DNA from 3 places in the Paracerasibacillus soli genome. Region 3 is predicted to be linked to each of the others. Evidence: riboswitches for the same ligand, from Rfam matches in the RefSeq annotation. Region 3 holds a riboswitch; each other region holds the start of a gene.
The links. A riboswitch is a leader RNA that binds a small molecule or an ion and turns the genes downstream of it on or off. The one in region 3 is predicted to bind thiamine pyrophosphate.

Region 1 (3,285 bases), on a different contig from region 3:
TCCGTTGCGAGACATGCTGTTATCACAGAACCTAATAGGCATCCACCGCCTGTAACTTTTGTTAAATAAGGATGTCCTGTTATATTTTCAGAGACTTTATTTTTGGTGCAGATGATATCCGTTTTTCCGGTAACGACAACAGCTGTTTCATATTTGTTTGCTACTTTACGTGCAATATCTATCGCGCTTTCATCCCCTAATGAATCGACACCTTTTACTTCCCAAGGTGTATCGGCTAGATAAGCGATTTCTCCCGCATTTCCTTTAATAACAGTTGGCTTTACTTTAGATAAAACTTGATGAATATAATTTGCTCGATAAGATGTAGCTGCTATACCAACTGGATCAATAACAACAGGAATACCATATTTATTAGCAGTTTTCCCGGCTGCTATCATAGCTGGAAGGTCTTTTTCTGTAGGAGTTCCGATGTTAATGAATACGCCATTAGAGTGGGATGTCATTTCATCTACTTCTTCCAGTGCTTTTGCCATAACTGGACTACCACCAAAAGAAAGTAGTCCATCAGCGACAAAATTCATCGTAACTTCATTCGTTAAATGATGAATGAGTGGGTTCTTTTCACGAACTTGATGGATGATTGCTTGATTCATGATTTGATCTCCTCCAATTTTGTTGTTTCGTTTATTCGTGGTGCCCAGTGATTCGTTGGGCCGCTTCCGTTGCCAAGTGGAAGTGAATGTTTGATAGCCAATGTAATATAAGTTTTCGATCTTTTTACAGCATCATAGAAAGATGCACCTTGTGCTAAAAATGCCGTTATGGCAGCTGATAGTGTACAGCCAGTACCATGTGAATTTTTAGTTTCAATTCGCTGTGCGGAAAAAGTAAACATGTTGTTCCCATCATACAGAAAATCAACAGCATCACCTTTTATATGTCCACCTTTTATGAGAGCGGCTTGTGCACCGTAATGTTTCACAATTTGTATCGCTGCTTCTTTCATGTCGTCTTCCGTATTAATTTTTTCGCCAATGATTGTTTCAGCTTCTGGAATATTTGGTGTGACAACAGTCGCCAATGGTAATAGATGGTTACATAAATATTGCTGTGCTTGCGTTGAAATAAGTGGATCACCACTTGTCGCAACCATGACAGGATCCATGATGTAAGGTGCATTAATCTCAGGAACCCTTTTTTCTATGACTTTCATCATGTCAACATTTGCAATCATGCCTGTTTTAAAGGCATGGATTGGCATGTCATTCATAATAGATGTGAGCTGTTGTTCAATCATATCAGTGGGAATGTGGTAAACACCCTGAACACCTGTTGTATTTTGCGCAGTTAAAGAGGTAATGACAGACATCCCGTATGATTGTAATTCTTGAAAGGTTTTTAAATCAGCCTGTATACCTGCCCCACCACTTGGATCAGAACCAGCAATCGTTAAAGCACATGGAATATGTTTCATCAATAAACACCTCGAATATTATTTTCTCGTATTCTAGTCTTGCAAACGTATAGAAATACAGATCTTTAATAGCTTCGATATTGGATAAACTTCCTTACTTCCATTCTTCTAAGAACTAAAACACCAATCAATGCACCCGAGATACTACTAACCAAAAAGGATGGTAGAAAGAAAAAGATACCGTGAGCACTCCCCATGACCCAATTGGCAAATGGAACGCAGAAAAGGGAAGCGATAATCCCAGTTCCTAGTATTTCCCCGATAGCAGCTAACCGCCTACTCTTAAATTTTTGATAAAAAACTCCAGCAATCATTGCTCCAAATATCCCTCCTGGAAATGCTAGTAATGTCCCAAGACCAAGTAGATTTCTTACGAGACCAATCATGAATGCAATTATAATAGCCGGTCCTGGCCCGAGTGTTACTGCTGAAACGACATTCACTGCATGTTGGACGGGATAAGCCTTGGCAATACCAGCTGGAAACCAAAGAAATTGTGCACCTACAACACCAATGGCTACGAATACAGCCATTGTGATAAGCAATCTTGTTTTATTCATTTCATGCAAACCTCCTTAATATTGGTGGAACGATGGACATCTAAAACAGAAAAAATCAAGTTCAGCATGCATGAACCTGATTTCCGATGAGTGAAATAGAAGATGACAAGTTTTGTCGGTCCTACTTCCCTCCGCTGGTATCATCCAGATCAGGTTCAAAAGAGTTGGAATGCTTTTCGCTTTCCTCTCAGCCCAAAAGTTTTGGGCACCCCTAGTAGTGATTAAAACTAATAATCTATCTGCTTTTTTTGTTTTTCATAGCCGTAGTATATTTGTTCCGGTTCACCCCAATCAAGTTCATTTGGCAGGCTTAGACCTGTTTTGACTGTGCAAAAGCGGCAACTACTTGTACAGTACTAGTGCGACCCAAAATCATAAAGGTTGCCCACTGTCTTTTGCTTCAGCATGCATGAAAATCTAAAAAGGACCGCATCCATGGGGGATGCAGTCCTTTTGCATGACATATAAAGGTCATGTATGTAAACTGCACTTCCCCACGCCGGTATTATCCGGATCGGGTGCAAAGAGTCAGGACAAATCTGTCCTTCTCAGCTATTGAAGCTCCCCTAGTGCGAATATCCAATTTTTCTAACAATACTATCATATCGGTAATTTTCTAAACTGTAAAGTAAATGGGACTCGTTACTGGCTTTACGCTCATATCACATGCTAAGTTAACTGTTGTTTAGCAAATTCACGATACAATGCATGTGTTTTCAACAGCTTATCATGTGTACCCATCCCAGTAATTTTACCTTTATCTATAAAAATAATATGATCTGCATGTACAATAGTTGAAAGTCTGTGGGCAATCATAAAAGTTGTTCTACCTTCCATCAGTCGGGAAAGTGCTTCTTGTACGATTCCTTCTGATTGACTATCTAGGCTGGCAGTTGCCTCATCCATTAATAAGATTTTAGGGTTGCGGAGAAATGCACGTGCGATGGCTATGCGTTGACGTTGTCCACCCGATAGTTTAATGCCACGCTCGCCGATTTCCGTATCTAATTTTTGTGGGAATCCAATGATAAATTGATCCGCATACGCCATCTTCGTAACTTCCCAAAGTCTTTCATCTGAAATATTTTGATCCTCTAATCCATAACATAAATTTTCCCGAATAGTACCTGCCATCATCGGGCTATCCTGGGAAACATAGCCAATTTGTTTGCGCCAACTTTGTAAAGAAAATGATTGAATAGGTGTATCACCTAGCTTGATTTCACCATTATCGGGCTCATAAAATCTTTCTAGTAACGCAAACATCGTTGTTTTACCACCACCACTCGG
Region 2 (3,285 bases), on a different contig from region 3:
AATAGAAAAGAAGGTACAACATGACTGGTTTATTTATTATTTTAATACTCGTTTTATTTCTTCCGTTTACAGTGAAGAAAGTTGAACATAACTTAGAAGTATTTCTATTTATTATGGGAATTCTAGCTGCCTGGGTAGGTGGCGTATTTAATAGTGACTTACTTTTAAAATCATTAGAAGATCCAATTAATATTACACTTGCCGTACTTATTGCAGGATTACTATTTAAATGGTTCCAATCTCCTTTAGAAAAAGGGATTCAACTTGCAAGTGATAAAACGCCGTTTCCACTTTTTGTTGCATTAATTGTTGTTGTCTTAGGACTTTTGTCAAGCGTTATAACAGCGATTATTGCAGCACTTGTACTCGTATTAATTGTAAGTGTTCTAAAGTTAGACCGTCAGTCAGAAATAAGACTTGTCGTGTTAGCTTGTTTTTCAATAGGTTTGGGGGCTGCCTTAACGCCAATTGGAGAACCACTTTCCACGATTACAACAAGTAAATTAAATGAGCACTTTTTCTATTTAATGGATTTAATTGGTCCTTATGTCATAGTAGGAATTATTGGTTTGGGAATTTTAACAGCGCTTTGGATTAAGCCGGTTCAAGCTAAAAATTCCTTAGCTGGAGATAAGCAGACAGAAACGTATGGGGAAATTTTGATACGTAGTGTGAAAATCTATTTATTTGTGATGGGTCTCACGTTACTAGGAGCTGGTTTTGAACCGTTAATTAATCGATTTTTAATTGGTCTAAATCCGTTTATTTTGTATTGGGTGAATATGCTATCGGCGATACTTGATAATGCAACATTAGCTTCAGCAGAAATTAGTCCGGAGATGACTGCTGGGACGATAAAGGCAATCTTACTTGGGCTACTAATTAGTGGTGGAATGCTCATACCTGGTAATATTCCAAATATCATTTCTGCGGGAAAGTTAAATATTACGAGTAAAGAGTGGGCACGTTACGGCTTACCAATTGGACTAGTTGTTATGGCAATATATTTTGTTGTGTTGTTAATTTTTTAAAAACAGTTGAAATGCTTTACTTTACAAATAAAATTGTCATGCTATGATGAGAGTAGAAAGCTGCATAGAAATGAAAAGCACTAGGGGAGCTGTTTATCGGCTGAGAGGAACTTATTGTTCTGACCCTTTGCACCCGATCTAGATAATACTAGCGTGGGGAAGTGTAGTCGGTGTGTTCGGCATACTCAATTTTTTAATGTGTATGGTATTCATGAATATTGAAGACTGCATTCCCCTGGGATGCAGTCTTTTTGCATCCAAATTATCCTGAAATATGCAGTTTGAAAACAAGGGAGGATATGGAGATGGCAAATCAAGTTTGTGGTAATACGCAGATAGTGGGAGCAAGTTTTTCACTGTACCCAATGTGTGACCGTTTTGTGGATATCATTTTAGAGACGTTGGAGAAAGTAGACACTTCAAAGGTTTGGGTAAAAACGGACGATGTGACAACGACTGTGAGAGGAAAAGCTGTCCATGTATTTGATGTAACAAGGGCAGTATTTTTACAAGCTGCACAAACGGGGGAACATGTCGCATTTCAAGCTACATATTCTGTTGGTTGTCCGGGGGATTCAGCTGGAGATGTCTATTTAATTGAAGATGACAATCCGGTAAATGTGCAGAACACAGGGTCTATTAAGCAATATATTGCCGCAAAGTTTTCACTTTATCCACTTGGTGGTGGTCAGTATATGGATGTTATTTATGAACAAATTGAAGCAATGAAAGACTTTGTTTCTGTTTCCCCAGCCCATTATGCGACAAGATTAACAGGTGACGCACAGAATGTTTTCAGTGGTTTAGAAAAGGTCTTTAACGCGACAAAAAATGCGGGTTCAACACATACAGTGATGACGGTAACCATTTCTGCTAACAGTCCTTCACATCAGGATGTTGATATACATGCGTAATTGGCGCTTTAAAGAAATTGTTGTGATGGCTGCGCTGTCAGTTGTCTTTGGTGTTGTATATCTGGCGTTTTTACCTTTAGGAAAATTACTAGTTGGTTTGATGGGACCAATTGGATATGATTTCATTTTTGGAATTTGGTTTATCGTTTCAATTATTGCGGCCTATATCATTCGTAAACCAGGGGCAGCATTTTTATCAGAAACAATTGCAGCGATGGTGGAAGTGCTTATCGGAAATGCAACAGGGCCGATGTTGATCATTACAGGTATGGTACAAGGAATTGGAGCAGAAGCAGTTTTTGCAGCTACAAGATGGAAAAATTATGCGACATGGGTACTAATGGCTGCTGGAGTTGGATCATCCGTAACAAGTTTCACATATGGTTATTTCATGAGTGGATATAGTGCACTTTCAACTCATTATGTCATCGCAATGTTCGTTACTCGGGTCATTAGTGGTGCGCTTATTGCTGGACTTTTAGGGAAAGCGTTAAGTGATGGATTAGCTAGAACAGGTGTATTAGCTAACTTCGCCATAGGGAAAGAAAAGCGAAAGGGTCGTGTAGCATGAAAAATAAGCCATTCGTTTATGTTGAGAATCTCTCATTACGCTTTGATCATACAAATGAAATAGAAACATTATCCAATATTAGTTTTGCCATGCAAGAAGGGGAAAGTCTTCTCCTTCTTGGCCCAAGTGGCAGTGGTAAAAGTACGTTAACATTTTGTTTAAATGGCCTATATCCGCGAGAGTTAGATGGAGAAATGACTGGGGATATTGTCATTGCAGGAAAAAGAACAAACGATTATCAACCAGGTGAACTAAGTCAGTTTGTCGGTGTTGTTTTCCAAGACCCTGAAACACAATTCTGTATGTTAACTGTAGAGGATGAAATTGCATTTGGCTTGGAAAATATGTGTACGCCATATGAAAAAATGTCAGCAAAGATTGATGAAGTATTAGCGCTTGTAGGTTTATCGAAATATAAAACTGCTACCATTGCGCGACTATCAGGAGGGCAAAAACAAAAGCTTGCACTTGCATGCATTTTGGCACTTGAACCAAAACTACTAATTTTAGACGAACCGACGGCGAATTTGGATCCAGTTTCGGCCAAAGAAGTGATGAAAACAATAAAGAAATTAAAAGAAAAAGTAAATTGTTCACTCATTATAATCGAACATCAATTAGATGGTTGGACAGATGTAGCTGAACGTTGTATTTTATTAAATCAAAAAGGGAATATCTTTTTTGATGGATCATTACGTGATGCGATTGCCCACGAATATCCAAAATTAATAGAGGAAGGTATTTGGCTACCAAAAGTTGCACAATATGT
Region 3 (3,285 bases):
AACATTATCCAAATATTATTGTTGGGAATCCAGCTTCATTTCAGCCATTAACTATTTCGCAAGGGATTCTCACACTTCATATCACGTTCATATTACTTGCGATTTCTTTACCTTTTTATTACTATTTTCAATCTGCCTACAAAAGTTTAATCATACAAGGTATAGTCGTATTTTTAAGTACATTAGCTTTTATCATCTTCATCAATTCACGGGCATTAGGGGTACTAGCAAATATACCTGATTGGTTCATTGCGAAAGTTATGTTTTTCGTGGAAAATCCGAATATAACCATTGGATTTGGTTTTGTTATTTCAATCGCATGTCTCTATCTATCTTATATTATATCTTTTCGATTTTTTACAAAACGAGATATTATCTAATTTGGAAAGGATGGCCAATATGCTTCAATCTATAAAAGCGGATGTCATGTTAAACTCGCCCCTACAATATCTATTAGTTTTTTTCCTTGTAGGGATAACTTACTTTTTAACAAGTACCCCGTCTTTCATATTAATTTTCGCAATCAGCAGCTTTATCATCACGTTATTTTATTATGATCGTAAAAAACATACTGAATCCTTCTTTGTAAGTTTGCCACAGTCTAAATTAGCAATTGTAGCAAGTAGATATGTCTCTTTTTTTCTAATTTCATTGTCTCTCATTATATTTCAAACTGGACTTGGACATTTATTTTATTTCTTTGATTATCAAGCTATTTACGTATATGGTTGGAAAGATGTATGTATATTACTTAGTATGAGTGTGAGTATTGCAGCTATCATCATACCGATCTACTTTGCGATTCGTTCTTTTCTATTCTCGACGGTAGTCGTCATTGTTTTATTCTTTATAGGATTTTATGCTTTCTTGGAAATGTCTACCTATGCACAACCTATTGATGGTTTTATACAATTAAATAACTTAGAACCATCCATTATAATCTTACACTACATTCCAACACATCCCATCCTTATTTTATCAAGTGTAAATATAATTTTGCTCATTGCTTCCATTTACCTTTCAAATTGGCTTTTTACACGAAAAGATATTCGCTAAGGAAATATGTTGACAAATAAATGTTTATATGAGATTATAGTAAGGTTGCTGTAACATGTGAGTAGCTGGCATTCTGCATTTGTTTTTGAGGATGCTTATTCACTCTGGCGCGACTAAGGGGTCGCAGGGACGTTAGAGTAGGTAGGGCTAACGTTGCTTAAGTTAGAAAACGAGAGTGGAACTTTTACCGCGGTTAACGTTGACCTTTTTTATGAAGGTCCGATGAAAGTTCTTTATAAAACGTATAAAGAAAAATATAAAACGCTTCCCATCGTGTCTATGGGAAGTATAAAAATATACTTGTATGTTACATTGAAACAGTAGGGGCCCCTTTATTAGAGGCCCCTTTCCAATTTCAAATTGTAAATTTGATACATAGTGCTTTCCATTAGATTTCCATTCACTTTTCAAATCCGATCTCTTTGGTTACCACGTAAAAACTCTTAATCTTCAATATTATCAAAGTGAAAACTTGACTTATTATGATTCTTTGCTAGCATAGGAGTTGAATCGAATATAATAATTTTTCTACTAGGGGCGCCATATTGGCTGAGATAAATGTAAATTTAGCACCCTTAGAACCTGATCTGGTTAGGACCAGCGGAGGGAAGTAGATTTTTCTTAAAATAGCTTTGCGCCCTATTTGTGCACCTTGCTTTATTTTGTAATGCTTCCTTCTACTAGTCTTTAGAAAAAAAGATTAGAGGAGGATTTTTTTATGCAGTTTACTGATCAATTGAAGATGGCTACAAAAGATAGCTGGGAACAAAGTTTGAATCATCCATTTGTTCAAGGGATTGTAAGAGGAGATTTACCGCTAGATACTTTTAAGTATTATATTTTACAAGACATTTATTACTTAAAACATTACGGTAAAATTCATGCGATTGCGGCTTCACAAGCAGATGACTTTAAACTAACAGCAATTTTGGCGAAAAAAGCAAGCTCTACTGCTGAAGCTGAATTAACGGTTCACAATGAACACGCAGCAATTTTAAATATCACGCAAGACGAGGTGGGAAACTTTAAACCTGCTCCGACAGCTTACGCATATACATCTCATTTATACCGTGCGACAATGTCCGGGAACTTAGCTCATACTGTCGCGGCAATGCTACCTTGTTATTGGCTATATGCTGACATAGGTAAGAAAAATGAAAACGCTACACCTGAACCGGATATTTATCGTAATTGGATTAAAATGTATGCAAGCGACTGGTTTCAAGATGCAACAAGCGAAATGATTGACATGTTAAATACACTTGTTGCAGACATGAATGAAAAGGAGAAAGAAAAAGTAAAAGAACAATTTGTTATTGCAAAAGAATACGAACTCCATTTCTGGGAAATGTCTTACACAAAGGAAACATGGTTATCCAATAAAAAATATACTTGAATATAAGATCAGGGAATCTAATAGTTAGTACTTTAAGTAACTGCGGTGTATGTTATGTGTTGAGGTTGGTAGGCTATAGAAGCCACACTCGCAAAAAGCGAAAAATTCTACAGAAGCGATATTTTAGCACTTAATCAGACGGGAGTATGTCTAAAAAAATAAGCTGGTGATAGGCCAGCTTATTTCTATTTGTTCTGCGTTTTGATTATAACCTAACATGTAGTTATTTACGCTTACGCTTGTTTTTCTTACCATCTAGGTTAAGAAATTCACTTTCCTCTGAGATCTCCACATCATGTTTTGGGCTCGTGTCATACTTATTCGCGATATTTTTCTGTTTTCCTTTATCTCTTCGACGATTTTTATTTTCCTCAGACATCGTAATAGCCTCCTTTGCATGTTTACTATGTCCTTTTATAACGAAAATTATTATTTTACCAATAGATGATAGCGTAAAGTATCTCATAATATGGTGTGGACGCAAATTCACTTTTTATACAGAATATCAAATTGATCCTAAAAAGCCCGAATTTCCCCATTAAAAAAAGAGCACACTTTAATATTACATGCACTCTTTTTCCATTCATATTTACTTCATTATTTAAGCAGTTGCACCTTGGAATGAATCGACAATGGAAGTAATAATAAATCCAATTGCAGATGCAAATAGGAAAGCTATTCCCCAGCCACCGAGGCCTGCCCCCATAATTGTTACCTTTCCAATCACGGTTGGAATTGTTACTAATATAATACCAGTACCAAAAATAACCATTGCAGGGTAATAAGGTAAGTATTTTGCTTTGCCTGCAGCTTTTGTTAAGACAATTCCAATT

Region 1: it holds a riboswitch for thiamine pyrophosphate, as region 3 does, so the genes downstream of both, thiW (energy coupling factor transporter S component ThiW) here and tenA (thiaminase II) in region 3, are expected to answer to the same signal.
Region 2: it holds a riboswitch for thiamine pyrophosphate, as region 3 does, so the genes downstream of both, ACFFIS_RS16770 (YkoF family thiamine/hydroxymethylpyrimidine-binding protein) here and tenA (thiaminase II) in region 3, are expected to answer to the same signal.

Annotation. Positions count from the first base shown of each region.
Region 1 is NZ_JBHLWL010000061.1:89,454-92,738, reverse strand. Features, by position in the region: gene thiM (hydroxyethylthiazole kinase) at 1-614, opposite strand, end outside; gene thiD (bifunctional hydroxymethylpyrimidine kinase/phosphomethylpyrimidine kinase) at 611-1,435, opposite strand; gene thiW (energy coupling factor transporter S component ThiW) at 1,501-1,995, opposite strand; TPP riboswitch at 2,105-2,218, opposite strand; partial or broken gene ACFFIS_RS14970 (lipoyl synthase) at 2,265-2,395, opposite strand; TPP riboswitch at 2,470-2,573, opposite strand; gene ACFFIS_RS14965 (ABC transporter ATP-binding protein) at 2,665-3,285, opposite strand, start outside.
Region 2 is NZ_JBHLWL010000065.1:122,945-126,229, reverse strand. Features, by position in the region: gene ACFFIS_RS16775 (DUF1646 family protein) at 21-1,031, shown strand; TPP riboswitch at 1,104-1,208, shown strand; gene ACFFIS_RS16770 (YkoF family thiamine/hydroxymethylpyrimidine-binding protein) at 1,337-1,945, shown strand; gene ACFFIS_RS16765 (ECF transporter S component) at 1,938-2,516, shown strand; gene ACFFIS_RS16760 (ABC transporter ATP-binding protein) at 2,513-3,285, shown strand, end outside.
Region 3 is NZ_JBHLWL010000067.1:49,169-52,453, forward strand. Features, by position in the region: gene ACFFIS_RS17100 (ABC-2 transporter permease) at 1-380, shown strand, start outside; gene ACFFIS_RS17105 (ABC-2 transporter permease) at 400-1,056, shown strand; TPP riboswitch at 1,580-1,682, shown strand; gene tenA (thiaminase II) at 1,775-2,452, shown strand; gene ACFFIS_RS17115 (hypothetical protein) at 2,676-2,831, opposite strand; gene ACFFIS_RS17120 (hypothetical protein) at 3,054-3,285, opposite strand, start outside.